One region of the Selenomonas sp. oral taxon 149 str. 67H29BP genome, then DNA from elsewhere that is predicted to be linked to it. Evidence: riboswitches for the same ligand, from Rfam matches in the RefSeq annotation. Region 1 holds a riboswitch; the other holds the start of a gene.

Region 1 (8,875 bases):
TACCGCCCAGTGTCATTGGCAGCGTATGCGACGCCGATGCTGCGGCACGAAGATCCGCGGGGGACTTCTTCGCCCATACGGCAGCGACTTTCTTTTGGAAGGCAAGCATCGAGAGCGGTGCACTTTTTTGTGCGCGTACGTTTTGTCGGATGATGTCCGCGAACGCTTCGGGCACACGCGCCGTCCGCTGTGCGAGGAGCAGCTTGAGCTTCGTATCGACGAGATAGAGATGAAGGGTCGGATCGGCGAGGCTCTCCTCGTCCGGCATCAGTTCCTCTTTGACGAGGGCGAGGGAAAGCGGTGCGTCGCCCCAGCCATCCTTGAAGATGCCGTCGATACGATAGAGGAAAAAGAGTATGCCGTCCATCTCGGTGAGCGCCAGCTCGATCTCGCCCGTGCGAAATGCCTCCACAGCAATGGCATCCGTGCGCGAGAGCTGCAGCAGGAACATCATGCCGTTCTTATCCGCTTGAAACATGCCGCCGTCTGCTTCGGCACGGATGGGCAGGGGGAATGGCTCACCGACGGCGAAATTGATCGATGTACTCATGCGGTCTCCTTACAGCATCTTCAGTCCGGCAACGCCCTTGATGCCAAGCCCCGGTGCGGCAGAGGCAGTGATGTCCTTCTCGTTGAACTGTGCACCGCCCTCGATCGGATCCTCACGGCAGAGCACGGGACCGTCGAGGTCAATGCGCGTGACGATTTTTTTGGCGCAGGCGAGTGCCACTGCGGCATTGACGGAGATCTTTGCCTCGAGCATACAGCCGAGCATACACTCCATGCCATAGATCTCTGCAGCAGCGATGATCTGCTGCGCGGGGTAGAGCCCGCCGCATTTCATGAGTTTGATGTTGACCATGTCAGCGGCGTGGAGCTGCATGATGCGCAGCGCATCGGAGGGGGAGAAGACGGCCTCGTCGGCGAGGACGGGGACGTCGCTCTCGCGCGTGACGTAGGCGAGTCCGTCAATGTCGGCGGCGGCGACGGGCTGCTCCACCAGCTCAATATCGAGCCCTTTCTCGGCCATCTGGGCGAGGATGCGTACTGCTTCGCGCGGACGCCATGCCTGATTGGCGTCAATGCGGATGCGTACGTCTTTGCCGACCGCGTCACGGACGGCGACGAGACGGGCGACATCGAGCGAGGGATCAATTCCCACTTTGATCTTGAGCGTGTCGTAGCCGCGGCGGATGGCATCGCGTGCGTCGCGCGCCATCTCCTCGGGCGCATTGACGCTGATCGTGATGTCGGTCACGATGCCGTCCCTTGCTCCGCCGAGCAGTTTGTGTACGGGGATGTTCCAGAGCTGACCGTAGAGATCGTGGAGCGCCATATCGACAGCGGCCTTTGCCGAGGTATTGTGGATGAGCGCGGTCTGCACATTACGGATGAGATCCTCGAACTCGTTCACATCCCGTCCGATCAGCATCGGGGCAAGGTGCGTGCGTATCGCGTCGATGATGCCGCCCGTCGTGTCACCCGTCACGATGCCCGTCGGCGGTGCCTCGCCATAGCCCGTTGCACCCGTATCGGTATGGATGAGAACGATGACATCCTCGACGCTGTCCACGCGGCGGCGTGCTGTTTTGAACGGAACACGCAGGGGAACAGAAAGCATGCCCAGTTCGACGTTCGTAATTTTCATGGGAATCCTCCTTTTGTATACAGAATTCTTTCATAAATAAGAGAACTATAGGAAAGAAGTCCATTGTATCTCTTTATTGGTTTATTACATAATCGAGACTATAATTCTTCAAGGAATTATATATCATCGAAGGAGTGTATTGTCATGATTACGGATGGATTTTCCTATGTTGCCGTGCTCATCCTCCTCGCAGGCGGGCTGGTAACGCTTGAGAAGGGGACCGGCTGGGCGCTGTTCCGCTATCTTCCCGCTGTCGTTCTCGTCTACCTCATTTCCATGCTGCTCTGCACCTTCGGCACATGGGATATGGCGGCGACCAAGCCCGCCTACGGCGCACTGAAGAACTCGCTGACGTACGCGATGGTCTTTACCATGCTGCTGCGCTGCGATATCCGCAAGGTACTGAAGCTCGGCCCGCGGATGCTGCTCGGATTCTTCTCTGCATCACTCACAATCATGATCGGTTTCATCGTCGCCTTTCTCGTGATGAAGGGGCTGATCGGCTCCGATTCGTGGATGGCGCTCGGCGCGCTCTGCGGCTCATGGCTTGGAGGTTCCGGCAACATGGTCGCGGTGCAGGCGGCGCTCGGCGTGTCGGAGGCGGATATGGGCTATGCCCTCGTGGTGGACTCTATCGACTACTCCATCTGGGTCATGTTCCTGCTCTGGCTGATCACGCTCGCATCGCGATTCAACGTCTGGAACAAGGCAGACACGACACAGCTCGATGCTGTCTCGCGCAGCCTTGAGGAAGATGCAAAACTGAACACGGGGAAGATCACATTCCAGAGCATTATCCTCCTGCTTGGTGCGGCTCTTGTCGTCTCGGCTGTCGGTGCGAACGTCGGAAAGATACTCAATGCCGCTGTGCCGTTCTTTGACAAGGCGACGTGGACAATCCTCTTTATCACAGTGCTTGGTCTGATCGGCGCTGTTTCGCCGCTTGGACGTGTGGCGGGCTCAGCAGAGATCTCGAATGTTCTCCTCTACTCCGTGATTGCCCTCCTCGCATCGCGCGCCTCTTTGCTGGAACTGGGCGACGCGCCGTATTGGATTTTGACCGGGTTCATCATCCTCGGCGTTCATTTTGTGCTCATGTTCTTCCTCGCGCGGCTTTTCCGCCTCGATATGTTCACGGCATGTGTTGCCTCGCTCGCCAATATCGGCGGGACGGCGTCCGCACCTGTGCTTGCCGGCACCTACTCCGGCTCGCTCGTTCCCGTCGGCATCCTCATGGCGCTGATGGGCTACGTGATTGGTACACCGTTCGGCATTCTCGTTGCGCATATTATGGAAATGTTTGCGGGGTAAATCTCATATCACGGATCAAAGGCATGCAGAAGGATTCACTTTCTGCATGCCTTTTTTATGAAGGAAATCTGCCTGCATTGTCGAATTAGAGCATCATGAATCTTTTTGAAGAGGTGACGGAATGATCAGAAAGGGAATTATCCTGGCGGGCGGCTCGGGGACGCGTCTCTATCCGCTGACGAAGGTCGTATCGAAGCAACTCATGCCGATCTATGACAAGCCGATGATCTACTATCCGCTGAGCACGCTCATGCTTGCAGGCATACGGGACATCCTCATCATCACGACGCCGAGCGACAGTGAGCTCTATCAGAGCCTCCTCGGTGACGGAAGTCAGCTCGGTATTGCCATCTCGTACGCTGTACAGCCGAGTCCTGACGGACTGGCACAGGCATTTCTCATCGGTGCAGACTTTATCGGCGGCGAGGGATGTGCGCTCGTGCTGGGGGACAATATCTTCTACGGCTCGGATTTTGCGCAGGTGCTGCAGCAGGTGGTACAGCACGACACGGGCGCGACCGTTTTCGCCTACTACGTGTCCGATCCCGAGCGGTACGGCGTCGTCTCCTTTGACGCGGACGGCAGCGCACTCTCGCTGGAGGAAAAACCAAAGCAGCCGAAGTCCAACTACGCTGTGACAGGACTTTACTTCTATGACCATGACATTGTCGACATTGCGCGCGCAGTACGCCCGTCGGCACGCGGGGAACTCGAGATCACCGATGTGAACATCGCCTATCTTACGGCGAAAAAACTCCGTGTGGAGCGGCTGCGGCGCGGCTATGCATGGCTGGACACGGGGACGCATGAGTCCCTCCTGTCGGCGGCGGCATTCGTCCAGACCATCCAGGCGCGTCAGGGACTGAAGATCGCCTGTATCGAGGAGATCGCCTACCGCATGGGTTATATTGATGCCGAGCAGGTGCTCCGTCTCGCAGAGCCACTGGCAAAGAACGAATACGGTGTGTATCTGAAACGCATCGTGGATGAAATGTAGAGGGATAGCATGAACGTCATTGAAACGGCACTGCCCGGCGTTGTTATCATAGAGCCGCAGGTATTCGGCGACGCGCGCGGCTGGTTTATGGAGAGCTGGTCGGCAAAAAAAATGGAGGATGCGGGGATTCATGTCGCATTCGTACAGGACAATCACTCCTTTTCGGCACAGAAGGGGACGCTGCGCGGCCTGCACTATCAGCTGAATCCCATGGCGCAGGCGAAACTCCTGCGCGCCTCGCGCGGTGCGATCTTCGACGTTGCCGTTGACATCCGCCGCGGCTCCCCAACCTATGCACAGTGGGTGGGGGTGGAGCTCTCTGCGGAGAACTATCGCCAGCTCTTCATCCCGCGCGGCTTTGCCCACGGATTTATCACGCTGACCGACAATGTGGAGGTGCAGTATAAGGCGGACAATCTCTATGCACCGGACTGTGACGGCAACATCCGCTGGGATGACCCAGCAATCGGTGTCGCATGGCCGCTCACACCGACCGTCCTCTCGGAGAAGGATGCCGCCGCACCGCTCCTCGCAGAGCGCAGTGAATTGAACTTTGTCTATGAGGGATAGTATAGTGATTCCCTAAGTTGACACAGCATGGAAGAAAAAGTATAATAAAAGCACAAGGGGAGCCGAAAGGCTGAGAGTGGATTCGATCCTGACCCATAACCTGATTTGGATAATGCCAACGTAGGGAAATAGGCCTTTATTTTAAGCGCATTCGGGCGTCATCCATTTCATTTTGGGTGGCGCTCTTTTTGTGTAGATAAGCCATGTCCGGCAGCTTGTGTGTGATTCGGGCGGAACGGGCTGGGAAAAACGATGCAGCAGGAGGAAGCAGTCATGCTGGAAAGCTATTTGGACAACGTAAGAGAGAATGCACCGCTCGTGCATAACATCACCAACTATGTGACCGCAAATGATGTGGCGAATGCCATTCTGGCGGTTGGTGCAAGCCCCATCATGTCGGATGAGCCGGAGGAAGCCGCCGATATCACACGAATTTGTGACGGGCTGAACATCAATATCGGCACACTGCACAAGCAGTCCATCCGCGCGATGCATCTGGCCGGAAAACGCGCCATGGAGCTGGGTCATACGCTGCTTTTGGATCCGGTAGGCGCAGGTGCATCGAAGCTGCGCACTGAGATGGCGGCTGCCCTTATAGAGAAACTGCACTTTACGGCAATTCGCGGCAACATATCGGAGATCAAGGCACTATGTCTTGGCAGCACGACGACAAAGGGAGTGGACGCAGATGCTGCGGATGCGGTTACTGAAGCGAATCTTGTAGATATGATTGCGTTTGCAAAGATGTGTGCGCAATCATGCGGGAGTGTTATCGCCATTACCGGTGCCATTGATTTGGTCGCTGATGCAGAGGCATGCTATGTCATCCGCAATGGGCGCAAAGAAATGAGCAGCATTACGGGAACGGGTTGTCAGCTCTCCGGTGTCATGACTGCTTTTCTGGCGGCAAATCCCGGCCATGCTTTGGCGGCTGCGGCTGCCGCTGTTGCTGCAATGGGACTCGCCGGCGAGATTGCGATGGAGTATATGACAGACGGTGATGGAAACGCCACATATCGGAATCGGATCATCGACGCGCTCTATCATATAACAGCGGAGCGTATGAATCGAGGAGAAAGGATCGAAATCCGATGATACGGCAGCGAGTGCAGACGAAGGCTCCATGCGAAACGAGCGGGGGCGACAGGAAAGAAGATGAATGAAATGCTTGTGAGGAAAGAAGACCTTCTCCTGTACGCGGTGACCGATCGTCGCTGGCTGCATGGGGGAAGACTGTATGATGCGGCAGAACGTGCGCTGCAAGGAGGTGCGACATTCCTTCAGCTGCGTGAGAAAAGCGCAGGGACAATGCCGCGCGCTTCCTTGCTGGAAGAAGCACGGGCGCTTCGCTTGCTTTGCCGGCGTTATCGTGTACCATTTGTGATTGATGATGATGTGGAGCTGGCCATGGCAATCGGCGTCGATGGCGTCCACGTGGGACAGAGCGATATGGAGGCAGGTGCAGCCAGACAACGCATAGGGAAGGACAAAATTCTTGGCGTCTCGGTACAGACGGTAAAGGAGGCGCGGATTGCCGCAGAGTGCGGTGCCGATTACTTGGGGGTGGGGGCTGTATTTCCTACCAACTCCAAGGAGGATGCCGAGGCTGTTCACTATGAAACGCTGAAAGAAATATGTTCAGCGACAGCAGTTCCCGTTGTCGCAATCGGCGGCATCAACGATGAAAACGTCATGCAGCTTGCCGGCAGTGGTATTGCGGGCGTCGCCGTTATTTCAGCGATCTTTGCCAAGGAGGATATCCGCCTTGCAGCGCAGCGCCTGCTGCACAAGGTAAAAGAAGCAAAGGGAAGATAGGGAGGAAAACGGGATGAAAACTGTACTGACCATCGCCGGAAGTGATTCCAGTGGGGGAGCCGGCATTCAGGCCGACCTCAAAACAATGACGATGAATGGTGTGTTTGGCATGAGTGCCGTGACAGCACTCACCGCCCAGAACACATGCGGTGTGAGCAGTATTTTGAATGTTTCCCCGGAGTTTCTGGGGCAGGAGCTGGATGCCGTTTTTTCGGATATTCGGCCGGATGCGGTGAAAATCGGCATGGTATCCGATGGAGCGCTGATCCGCATCATCGCAGATCTCCTAACCCGTTATGCGGCGGAGCACATCGTGCTGGATCCGGTCATGGTTGCCACCAGCGGGGCAAGACTGATTGAGGAGAAGGCGGTGGAGACATTGACGGATCTTTTGATTCCGCTTGCCGAGGTGATTACACCGAACATTCCGGAGGCAGAGGTTCTTAGCGGACTTGCGATCACAACGGAAGCGGATATGCGTGAGGCTGCCGCATCCATAGCAAAGACCTTTGGCTGCAGTGTTCTCGTAAAGGGAGGGCACAGTCACAATGATGCCAACGACCTCCTTTATGAGCGAGGGACGGTTACGTGGTTTCAGGGAAAAAGAATCGACACACACAACACGCACGGTACGGGCTGCACACTATCCAGTGCTATTGCCGCAAACCTCGCCAAGGGCTTTGACTTGCATGAATCTGTAGGCAGGGCAAAGGAATATGTTTCCGGAGCCTTGGCAGCTATGCTTGACCTCGGAAGGGGCTCTGGCCCCATGAATCACGCATTTGACTTGCAAGGCAGGTTTGCAGAGGGGATGTAAAGGATGAATGAGAAAGCAAAAAGGAGCAATTTGTTTGGACATGGCTTGCTCTGGTTCGGTGCGGGCGTTTCTATTGCGGAAATTTTGACAGGAACGTATCTGGCGCCACTTGGATGGGAAGCAGGCATGACGGCCATTGTGCTGGGGCATCTGATTGGTGGTGTCCTATTTTTCCTGACTGGGCTGGTCAGTGCCAGAAGTGGAAAAAGCGCTATGGAAGCGGTGAAGATGGCCTATGGCCGCTATGGCGGCGCATTTTTTGCGATGCTGAACGTGTTGCAGCTCGTTGGCTGGACAGGCATTATGATTTATGACGGAGCTTTGTCCGCCACGGCCATCTGGCCGATAGGAAACTGGGGCTGGTGCGTGGTGATTGGCGCACTGATTGTACTGTGGATTGTCGTGGGAGTCAGAAATTTTGGCCGGATGAATACCATCACGATGACGGCACTCTTCATCCTGACGGTAATCATGTGCATTGTTATTATGGAGGAGACCGGTACAGCACCTTTCTCGTCCGAGATGATTTCCTTTGGAGCCGCACTGGAACTGTCGGTTTCCATGCCGCTTTCGTGGCTGCCTGTGGTCGGCGATTACACAAAGGACACCGAAGAGCCGGTCAGGGCAGCTCTTGTCAGCACGCTTGTATACGGTCTCGTAAGCAGCTGGATGTTTTTGATTGGCATGGGCGCGGCAATTTTGGCGGGAACCGGTGACATCGCCCAGATCATGCTTCGCGCAGGGCTTGGCACGGTGGGACTCCTTATTATTGTGTTTTCCACGGTCACCACAGCATTCTTGGATGCCTTCTCCGCCGGGATTTCTGCGGAAGCTGTGCGGACAGCTATGGGACAAGACGGTGAGGGAAAAGGGAAGAAGATGGCCGTATTTGCGGCGACAATTGGAACAGTGGCGGCAATTCTCTTTCCTATGGATGACATTACTGGGCTTTTGTATATGATTGGATCTGTTTTTGCCCCCATGGTTGCTGTTCTGCTCGGAGCGTTCTTCGTTCTGAAAACGGATGCTCAGAACAAGGCGTGTGATTGGCGAAACATGTTCGCGTGGTTGGTTGGATTCCTCATCTATCGGATGCTTATGGATGTTGATTTGCCCATTGGATACACACTGCCGACGGTCCTCATCACGTTCGCGATATCCGTTGGGCTGAATAAGTGTGTAAAAGTGTAGACATATCTTTTTTGACGAAAAGCAAAAAAACGAAAAAGAGGGGTTGACGGGAGTTGTGACGTGTGTTATATTATGGAAGTCGTGCCGATGAGAGCGGCGGGCGAGCGAAAGCAAGCCCCAGCACTAGAGCGGCGCAGGATGTACCCTGAAAACTACACAATGCAAAACAAGTTAGAGGAAACTCTAACAGCCAGATGCAACATCGTTGTGAAGGAGCAATCCTTCGGTCAACGAAACAACAATTCTTTTACAAGAATGACATTTTGAGCCAACAGGCTCTCAGATAGACTACGGTCTTTTATGGAGAGTTTGATCCTGGCTCAGGACGAACGCTGGCGGCGTGCTTAACACATGCAAGTCGAACGAAATTAAAAAATTATCATTGAGCTCTCCGATGAGATGGGAGCCAAGCGTCGTGACCGCGCAGCGGGCACCACGCGTTCAACAAGTGCAACACCAAGTCGAAGGGTTGAATGGTAATTTTTTAATTTAGTGGCAAACGGGTGAGTAACACGTAGACAACCTG
Region 2 (8,875 bases), 940 kb from region 1:
GGAAAACAGCCGCTAACGCGCCGATGCAGGCAATCAGTAAAATTATTTTTTTCATATTCTTCTCTTCACCTCCTAGAAACAGAATATCGCGCAGCGAATCGACATACAAGGTATTCAATCCCGCCGCAGCTTTGGCAGCAGGACGCGCAGAAGGATGTAGGCGAGGAGACTGCCCGCGCCTGTGGAGAGGAGGAAGGGGACGATGTAGACGGTGTAGCTCGTGGGGTTCAGCCCCATGAGGAGGGCAGCGACGGGATAGGCGGCAAGTGCGCCGATAATCCCCGTGCCGAGTGCCTCGGCGATGCAGGTGATGCCGAGGCGCTTCGTATAGTGGTAGGCAAGCCCGCATGAGAGCGCACCGATCATGCTGCCGGGGAATGCCATGAGGCTGCCGAGCCCTGCGATGTTCCTGAGGAGGCTCGCGGCGAAGGCGACGCCGATGCCCCAGAGAGGACCGAGAAAGACGGCGGCGAGGATGTTGACGAGATGCTGGACAGGAGCACAGCGGCTGCCGAGCACAGGGATGCTGAACAGTCCGCCGAGCACGGCAACGGCAACGAGGATGCCGGCGAGGGTGAGTTTGCGGTTTTTTGAATCAAGCATAATACTCTCCTTACTATAGAGCGCCCCTTCCACCACCCTGACGAGTGATTCTCCTCCTCCCGTCGCGAGACGGATCTAGGTTTTTTTGATGTTCATTCGCGCAGCGAGTCCTTCGCCCGTCATGCGATAAATGGCATCAATGATGCGCGTCCGATAGGTCGCGTTTCCATCGCACTCCCCCATCTGCGCCCATGCGATCTCCCCTGCAACGCCCATAAGTGCAACGGTCTCGGCGACTGCCGCGAGGGGTTCCAGAGGCTCAACAGCGAGAGCCGCCGCAAGTAGGGCGGAGAGCTGACAGCCCGTGCCCGTGACCCGTCCCATCTCCGCGCGTCCGCTGCGGACGACGTACGTAGTCACACCGTCCGTCACAAGGTCGATTGCCCCTGTGACGGCAATGATTGCCTCCGTGCGTGCCGCAAAGCCGCGCAGGAAGTCCGCCGTCGCCGCAAGAGTCTCCTCGATGACGGCATCCGCCGCGTTCGCATCAACGCCCTGTGTCGCACCGCTCCCGACGGCAAGCGTTCGCACCTCTGAGATATTCCCGCGAATGACGGTGGGCTGCACCTCGTCCAGAATGCGAAGCGCGGTCGCCGTGCGCAGTCTGCTTGCGCCCGCGCCGACGGGGTCGAGTACGACGGGATGTCCGAGAGCGCGGGCACGTTTGCCCGCCGCAATCATGCTCGGGATGGTACGCGCGTTGAGTGTGCCGATGTTGAGGCAGAGTCCCGCGCAGAGGGCGGTGATCTCCTCCACCTCCTCCGGATCGTCCGCCATGATGGGACGCGCACCAATGGCGAGCAAGACGTTTGCAACGTCGTTGACGGTGACATAGTTGGTGATGCAGTGGATGAGCGGGGATGCCGCGCGGATTTGGTTGAGGGTTGATGTAGGCATTTATATTTTCCTTTCATTGAGGAGGGGATGCGTGCCCAACGCGAACGCTTAGTTACGCAATCGCCCGCGTGCTTGTATGCTCAAATACCGGCGGACTTCTTAAACGCGCTTCGCTTGAACGAAAGAAATCCGCCGGGGCCATACCGCACGCTTTTCGCTCTTGCTTCACTAGGGTTCGCTTTTGGGCAGCGCACCGCCCTCTTCGCCATTCCCCCTCTCACTCCGCCCGTTTTCCCATCGCCCGATGCGCAGCGAGCGCAAGCAAAAGCGTGATCGCCATGGTCGGGAGGGTACTGCCAACGGGGGTGTCGAGTGTCATGAGCCAGCGGTAGCAGAGGAAGCCGATGAACCAGACGGCGAGGTTGACCCTGTGGACAGAGCGTCCCGCCGCATCTTCGTGCAGGAGGAAGTAACTCGCGATCTGGACAGCGATCATCGGTGCAAAGACCGAGCCGATGATGTAGAGGAAACCTGTGATGTCGTCCATCGGGTAGAGCGATGCCGCAACCGCACCGAGCGCAGTCACGCCGATGCCGACGGTGCGCCCCGAGACAGAGCGCACGATGCTCTCGCTTGAGACCCCCGCCGAGTACGCATCGAGATACGTTGTGGTGACGGTCGAGAGGATGACAACACCGAGCCCCGCTACGCCAAGTCCTGCGTGCAGCATGATCTGTGCGATGTCACTCTCGCCCGTGAGAATCGCCGCCCCCATGCCGATGAAGTACATCCAGCAGCTGACGAGCCCGTAGACGAGCGCACTCACGGCGGCAGCGGCGACGGGCTTCTCCGCCTCGCGCGTGTAGTCCGAGATGAGCGGCAGCCACGAGAGCGGCATCGCAATCGAGAGCTCGAGTGCCATCGCAAAACTCATCGCCTCACCTGCTGCAGAGGACTCCGCCGTCCCCCCCATGATAACGGAGCAGAGGAGCACGGTGAGCAAAAACAGTCCCGTCATGGCAACGGCGTTCACGCGCTCGATGCGCAGGATGCCAATCCGAATCCAAACGATAATCAGCACGCCGATGACAAAGCACCAGAGCCAATGTCCCACATCCATCATGGAGTTTGCCGAGAGTGCTCCGTCGTAGATCATGATGCTCGTTCAACCGATGATCTGCATGACGTTGAGCACGGCAAAGAGCAGCCCGCCGCACGCCCCGAACGCCATCTTGACCGTCTCCATCGCACTGCGGCGTGTGCGTGCGCCAATCAGCCCCGCGAGGAAAAGCAGCGCACAGCCGATGATATGTCCGACCACAATGGCAATCCCGCCGTCGCAAAAGCCGAGCGGTGCAAAGAATGTACCTGTTAAAATCTCCGCCAGTGAAACACCCGCACCGAACCAGATCAGTGCATTTGCAGGGATGCTTGTACGCTTGTCCATGGGAACCTCCTATCCATGTACCCTTTCCACCATGCTGCGCATAGTCCTCCTTCCCCGCATGTGGGGCAGGCTTAAAGAATCAAAAAACGCAGCTATGCCAACTGACATAGCCGCGCTATCTGCACATATATCCCTACGTTGGCATTATCCAAATCAGGTTATGGGTCGGGACGCATAATCCCCTCTCAGCTGACTGCTGTCAGCTCCCCTTATTCTGTTGTACTTACTGTGCGCTCATCGAGAGCTCGATGAACTTGTTGCCGAGTTTGGCCTTCTGGAGGACTTCCTCGGTGATGTCCGCGCCCGCCTCGACGATGACGACGCCGTTGTCCATCTTGATGGTGCGCGTCGCCTTCTTGCCGAGGAGGAAGCGGCGGTGACGATCCTCGTTCGCGCGCTCTGCGTCCTTGGCCTCGTCCTCTGCCGATGCCTCAGGGGCAGGCTCCTCTGCGGCAGGTGCGGGCTCCTCTGCCGGTGCCTCGGGGGCAGCCGTCTCCTCTGGAGCAGCCGGCTCTTCGGCAGGCGTCTCCTCCGCAGGGGCGGTCTCCTCGACCGGCTCAGCCGCAGCGGGCTCTGCTGCAGGGGATGTCACAGCGGGTGCCGCCGGTGCAGACGCTGTGTCAGATTTTTTTCCTGCATCGCCCTCCGGTGAGATGACCGTAACTTCCTTACCGAAGATCGCGACCTGATCTGCCGTGACCTCGGAGGTTGACCCCTCAGGCGCAGTGATCTCGCATTTCTCGATGCTGCCGTCGTCACCGATGTAGATCTCTGTGATATTGCCCTGAATGACACCCGTGCGCGTGATCGCCTTCGTGCCGATGACGCGAATGTTGTCGTCGAGCAGGGTTTCAAAATCTCCCGCCGCATCGAGCGTGAGGATGTTCTCACTGTTGTTGATGGTGACGGCATCATCGCCGACGGCAATCACGTTATCATAGGGGATGAGCTTGACTCCGCGATACCAGTCCTCGTCCTCAATCGTGATCGCTGCCACGATGCGGTTCGGCGCATCAATGAGGAGGGTCTTGCTCATGCCGAGCTCGCGCCCCTCTGTGATGCTGATGACGGGAAGTCCAAGGATGTCAACGCTTTTCTTCATATTTATTCCTCCATTTTAATAAAATGTCAGGTGTGATTGCCCGCCTGTCGGTCAGCCTCCGCCAGCACGTCCTCCGGCACCTCGCCGAAGGGGAGCGCAGGGGTTCCCCGCGCGCGGAGCATATCCGAAACGGCGTGCAGGGTGCGGCGGGAGTGTCGAAACTCCTGCACCATGACGGCGTTCTTTGCAATGATAGGCAGTGCGAGCGCCTCGTCAAAGAGGTGAAGCGCCTCGTCGTAGTTCCCCAGACGCTTGTAGAGTGTGGAGAGCTCGATGATGAGATATGGCATGTAGGAGTCCTGCGGGTACCGTGCGAGTGCCTTTCGGTAGGCGGCGACGGCGCGCTCAGGCGCAGGCTCTGCCGACACATAGGCGATGTCGAGCAGCGCATCGAGCCCATCCGGCAGGTGTTCTGCCGGCGAGGGAGCTGGCGGTGGACTCTTCGCGGGCGGTGCCGCCACTGGGGGCGGTTCTGCCGCCAAAGGCAGTACTGCCGCGAGGGGTGGAACCGGCTTCGCTGCGTTCTTCTCCGCGTGTGCCTTTGTCTTTTTCTTTTTTGCCGCCGATTTCTTTCCCGCCGGTTGGGGCAGGGCTTTGGGCATGGCAGCTGCCTTTGCCGGGAAGACGGAGACGGACGGACGCTCCGTCATGGCCTCTGCCGCAGCGGGCATGGCGGTCTGTCCCTCCTCAAAGGAGAGCGGTGGATTCTTTGCCGCACGCCGCCGCGCCCGCGCCGCCATCAAGCGGTCAAAGAGGGTGACGAGCAGCCCCGCGCCCGCGATCAGTCCGCCGAGTCGCCAGTAGTACGTCTGCGTCAGCGGCGGAGCATAGTGGATCAGCCCTACCACGAGGGCAACACTGATGAGGACGGTGAGAATGAGTGCAGAAAGCCGTATCTCCGAAAACATCGCCGCCCTCCTTCCCCTAAGGGCATCCCCATCACCGATGAGGTACTGCGCGTCCATACCGCGTGGTGCCCGGTCAGAAATTCGAAGCATCCACATATAGGTACTCTAGGACGCTTTCGACGTAAATGCGGAAAATCCTTCTATCATATACAAAATTTTGCGAAAAACATTAAAAACTTTTCCAACAGAGCTCATACGGAGCGACGATCAGTGTATCAAAATGATGGATGTCCCAGTGAAGCATCGACACAAACAGGCAAAATGGATGACACCCAACACAAAAACCTCTGCACGACGGAAAGCCTTCGCGCAGAGGTTTTACTTTTACAGAAGAACGACTCAGACCGCATCGAATGCCGTCGTGAGGTCGGCAAGGAGATCGTCGATGTGCTCGATGCCGACGGAGAGACGGATCGTGCCTCTGCCGATGCCGGATGCCGCAAGCTCGGCGTCGTTCATCTGGGAGTGCGTGGTGGTCGCGGGATGGATGACGAGCGACTTCACGTCAGCGACGTTCGCGAGGAGCGAGAAGAGTTTCAGATGATCGATGAAGCGGAATGCCGCCTCCTGACCGCCCGCGATGTCAAAGGTGAAGATCGATATGCCGCCCTGCAGGAAGTAACGCTCGTAGATGGCGTGATCGGGATGGTGCGGGAGCGAGGGGTGATTGACGCGCTCGACCTTCGGATGCTTCGCGAGGAAGTCCACGATTTTCAGTGCGTTCGACACGTGCCGCTCGACGCGCAGGGAGAGTGTCTCAAGCCCCTGCAGGAAGAGGAATGCGTTGAACGGAGCGATCGCCGCGCCCGTGTCACGCAGGAGGAGGGCACGGATGTACGTGACGAAAGCGACGGGGCCGAGTGCCTCGACGAAGTTCACGCCGTGATAGCTCTCGTTCGGCTGCGTGAGGTGCGGGAAGCGTCCCGATGCCTTCCAGTCGAAGGTGCCGCCCTCGACAATGACGCCGCCGAGGCTGGAGCCGTGCCCGCCGATGAATTTCGTTGCGGAGTGCACGACGATATCCGCGCCGTGCTCGATCGGGCGCAGGAGGTACGGCGTCGCAAAGGTATTGTCGATAACAACGGGTACGCCCTGCGCATGTGCCGCCTGTGCGACGGCCTCGATGTCCACGAGATCGGCGTTCGGGTTGCCGACGGTCTCGATGAAGACGCATTTCGTGTTCGGGCGGATGGCGTCGGCGAAGCCCTGCGCGCCCGCCCGCGGCTCGACGAAGGTCACGTCGATGCCCCAGTCCTTCGCCGTGTGCGCGAGCAAGTTGTACGTACCGCCGTAGATGCTCTGCTGCGCGACGACATGATCGCCCTGATGGGCAAGTGCCTGGATCGTCGCCGTGATCGCCGCTGCCCCCGAGGCAAAGGCGAGGGCCGCCGTGCCGCCCTCAAGCGCCGCGATGCGCTTTTCAAAGACATCCTGTGTCGGATTCATGAGCCGCCCGTAGATATTGCCCGGATCCTTGAGCGCGAAACGGTCGGCAGCGTGCTGCGCATTGTGGAAGACGTACGAGGTCGTCTGATAAATCGGCACAGCGCGCGCATCCGTCACGGGATCGGCTTCCTCCTGTCCGACGCGCACCTGCAAGGTCTCAAAATGATATTTCTGCTCACTCATGGCGATTCCCCTCTCAGCCAAAACGATATAACATATTTTATTGCTATGTATTATATATAAAATATGCTGTTTGTCAAGCAGAATTTGCCTTCTGATACTTCAGCGGTGAAATGCCCTTATACTTTCGGAACGTCTTAATGAAGTAGCTGATGTCGTTGAACCCCGTCGCAAGCGCAATCTCCGTGATGCTCTCTCCACTGCGCGCGAGGCGGATGCACGCCGCCTCGATGCGGTAATGATTCAGGTAGTCGATGGGGCTGCGGTTCGTGATCTTCTGGAAAAACCGGCAGAAATAGTTCGGCGTCAGTCCTGCCGCTGCCGCGAGATCGCCGAGGGTGAGCGGCTGATCGTAGGCATCGTCGATGAGCTGAAATGTCTTCTTGAGCTGCATGACACGCCGCCGGCTGCTCTCGCGCAGTGCCGCATTCGGTGCGTGGCAGAGTCCATGCTGCAGCACCGCACCAATGAAGCTGTAGAGCATCCCCGTGACGATCAGCTCATACCCCTCTCGCGCCCCCTTCATCGCCGTAAAGAGCGCGGCAATCATCTGTGGTACATCGTGTGTCTCGCCGGGGATGTATTTATTGATGAGAAGTTCATGCTCGAGGATCTTGCTCACGCGCTCCCCCGTGCATTGACTCCCGTGCAGGAGTTTCTTCATATCAAATACAATGCACTCGTAGACGGTCTCCTGATCCAGCGGCGCACCGCCGTGAACGATGCCGTCACGGATAAAGATGATGTCGCCCGCACACGCCTGCACGGTGTCCTCGTTGAGGGAAAGCGTCAGCCCGCCGTGCAGAACGTAGACGATCTCGTACTCGATATGCCAGTGATAGGGCATGTGAAAGCGCGGGTGACAGCAGTCCACATGATGGAATTCGATCGGAAAATCAAAGCGTCCGCGCGTACGGAATTCGTTGTATCCCGCAGGTTTCATTGTATTCTCCTCTATTTCACAAAAGATAATATCGTCGCATTTCTAGTCAAGATCGTTATATCCCTCCCCATTTACCGTTATTGGTAATATTTCTCAAGTTATATCCATTTTATCAAAAAGATAAAATCGTTCTATTTTTACATAGTATAACACAAGCACTGTACTCTGTTCAACGCTATAATACAGACATAACAGAAAAAAGCAAATATTCATCAACACGATGAATCACATGTGAAATGGAGGAAATTATCATGGCAGAAGCAAGATGCATTGGCGGTTATCCGGTGATCGGCATCCGTCCGACGATTGACGGGCGGCGCGGTGTTCTCGATGTGCGCGGCGCACTTGAGGAGCAGACCATGGGTATGGCACGCGCCGCGAAGAAGCTCTTTGAGGAGAACCTGCGCTACTCGAACGGCGAGCCTGTGAAGGTCATCATCGCCGACTCGACCATCGGCCGCGTCCCTGAGGCGGCGGCGTGCGCAGAGCAGTTCCGCCGTGCGGGCGTAGACATCACGCTGACGGTCACACCGTGCTGGTGCTACGGCTCGGAGACGATGGACATGGATCCGATGACGATCAAGGGCGTCTGGGGCTTCAACGGCACGGAGCGCCCGGGCGCGGTCTACCTCGCCTCCGTCCTCGCGAGCCACGCGCAGAAAGGGCTGCCCGCATTCGGCATCTACGGCCATGACGTGCAGGAGGCAGACGCCGAGGGCATCCCCGCCGACGTCGTGGAGAAGCTGCTCCGCTTCGGCCGCGCTGCCATCGCTGCCGCCACGATGCGCGGCAAGTCCTACCTCCAGATCGGCGCAATCACCATGGGCATCGGCGGCTCGATTATCAGCCCCGAGTTCTTTGAGGAGTACCTCGGCATGCGCGTCGAATCCGTCGACGAGGTCGAGATCATTCGCCGTATGACGGAGGGCGTCTACGATCCCGAGGAGTACAAGAAGGCTCTCGCATGGACGAAGGAGCACTGCAAGGAAGGTTTTGACAAGAACCCCGAATTCGCGCGCAAGAGCGACAAGGAGAAAGAAGAGGCGTGGGAATTCGTCGTCAAGATGATGTGCATCATCAAAGACCTCTACAACGGCAACAAGAATCTGCCGAAGGGCTGCGAGGAAGAGGTCCTCGGACACAACGCAATCGCAGGCGGTTTCCAGGGGCAGCGCCAGTGGACGGACTTCTACCCGAACGGCGATTTCGCCGAGGCGATGATGAACTCCTCGTTCGACTGGAACGGTGCGCGCGAGCCGTACATCCTCGCCACGGAGAACGACACGCTGAACGGCGTTGCGATGCTCTTCAACAAGCTGCTCACGAACCGCGCCCAGATCTTTGCCGATGTGCGTACCTACTGGAGCCCCGAGGCGGTCAAAAAGGCGACAGGCTACGAGCTCGAGGGG

The links. Region 1 has a riboswitch for thiamine pyrophosphate ahead of thiM (hydroxyethylthiazole kinase). Riboswitches for the same ligand answer to the same signal wherever they lie in the genome.
Region 2: it holds a riboswitch for thiamine pyrophosphate, as region 1 does, so the genes downstream of both, cytX (putative hydroxymethylpyrimidine transporter CytX) here and thiM (hydroxyethylthiazole kinase) in region 1, are expected to answer to the same signal.

What each region holds. Positions count from the first base shown of each region.
Region 1 covers NZ_GL397087.1:2,447,820-2,456,694, forward strand. Annotated here, with positions in the region: gene HMPREF9166_RS11520 (hypothetical protein) at 1-550, opposite strand, end outside; gene HMPREF9166_RS11525 (dipeptide epimerase) at 560-1,648, opposite strand; gene HMPREF9166_RS11530 (DUF819 domain-containing protein) at 1,793-2,959, shown strand; gene rfbA (glucose-1-phosphate thymidylyltransferase RfbA) at 3,081-3,956, shown strand; gene rfbC (dTDP-4-dehydrorhamnose 3,5-epimerase) at 3,966-4,526, shown strand; TPP riboswitch at 4,572-4,672, shown strand; gene thiM (hydroxyethylthiazole kinase) at 4,800-5,621, shown strand; gene thiE (thiamine phosphate synthase) at 5,682-6,341, shown strand; gene thiD (bifunctional hydroxymethylpyrimidine kinase/phosphomethylpyrimidine kinase) at 6,355-7,158, shown strand; gene cytX (putative hydroxymethylpyrimidine transporter CytX) at 7,162-8,349, shown strand; partial or broken rRNA gene HMPREF9166_RS11570 (16S ribosomal RNA) at 8,647-8,875, shown strand, end outside.
Region 2 covers NZ_GL397087.1:1,502,927-1,511,801, forward strand. Annotated here, with positions in the region: gene HMPREF9166_RS07145 (polysaccharide lyase family 1 protein) at 1-55, opposite strand, end outside; gene thiW (energy coupling factor transporter S component ThiW) at 115-603, opposite strand; gene thiM (hydroxyethylthiazole kinase) at 679-1,500, opposite strand; partial or broken gene cytX (putative hydroxymethylpyrimidine transporter CytX) at 1,718-2,887, opposite strand; TPP riboswitch at 3,001-3,107, opposite strand; gene HMPREF9166_RS07165 (PRC-barrel domain-containing protein) at 3,111-3,989, opposite strand; gene HMPREF9166_RS07170 (tol-pal system YbgF family protein) at 4,016-4,897, opposite strand; gene HMPREF9166_RS07175 (O-acetylhomoserine aminocarboxypropyltransferase/cysteine synthase family protein) at 5,237-6,526, opposite strand; gene HMPREF9166_RS07180 (AraC family transcriptional regulator) at 6,600-7,466, opposite strand; gene HMPREF9166_RS07185 (L-fucose isomerase) at 7,718-8,875, shown strand, end outside.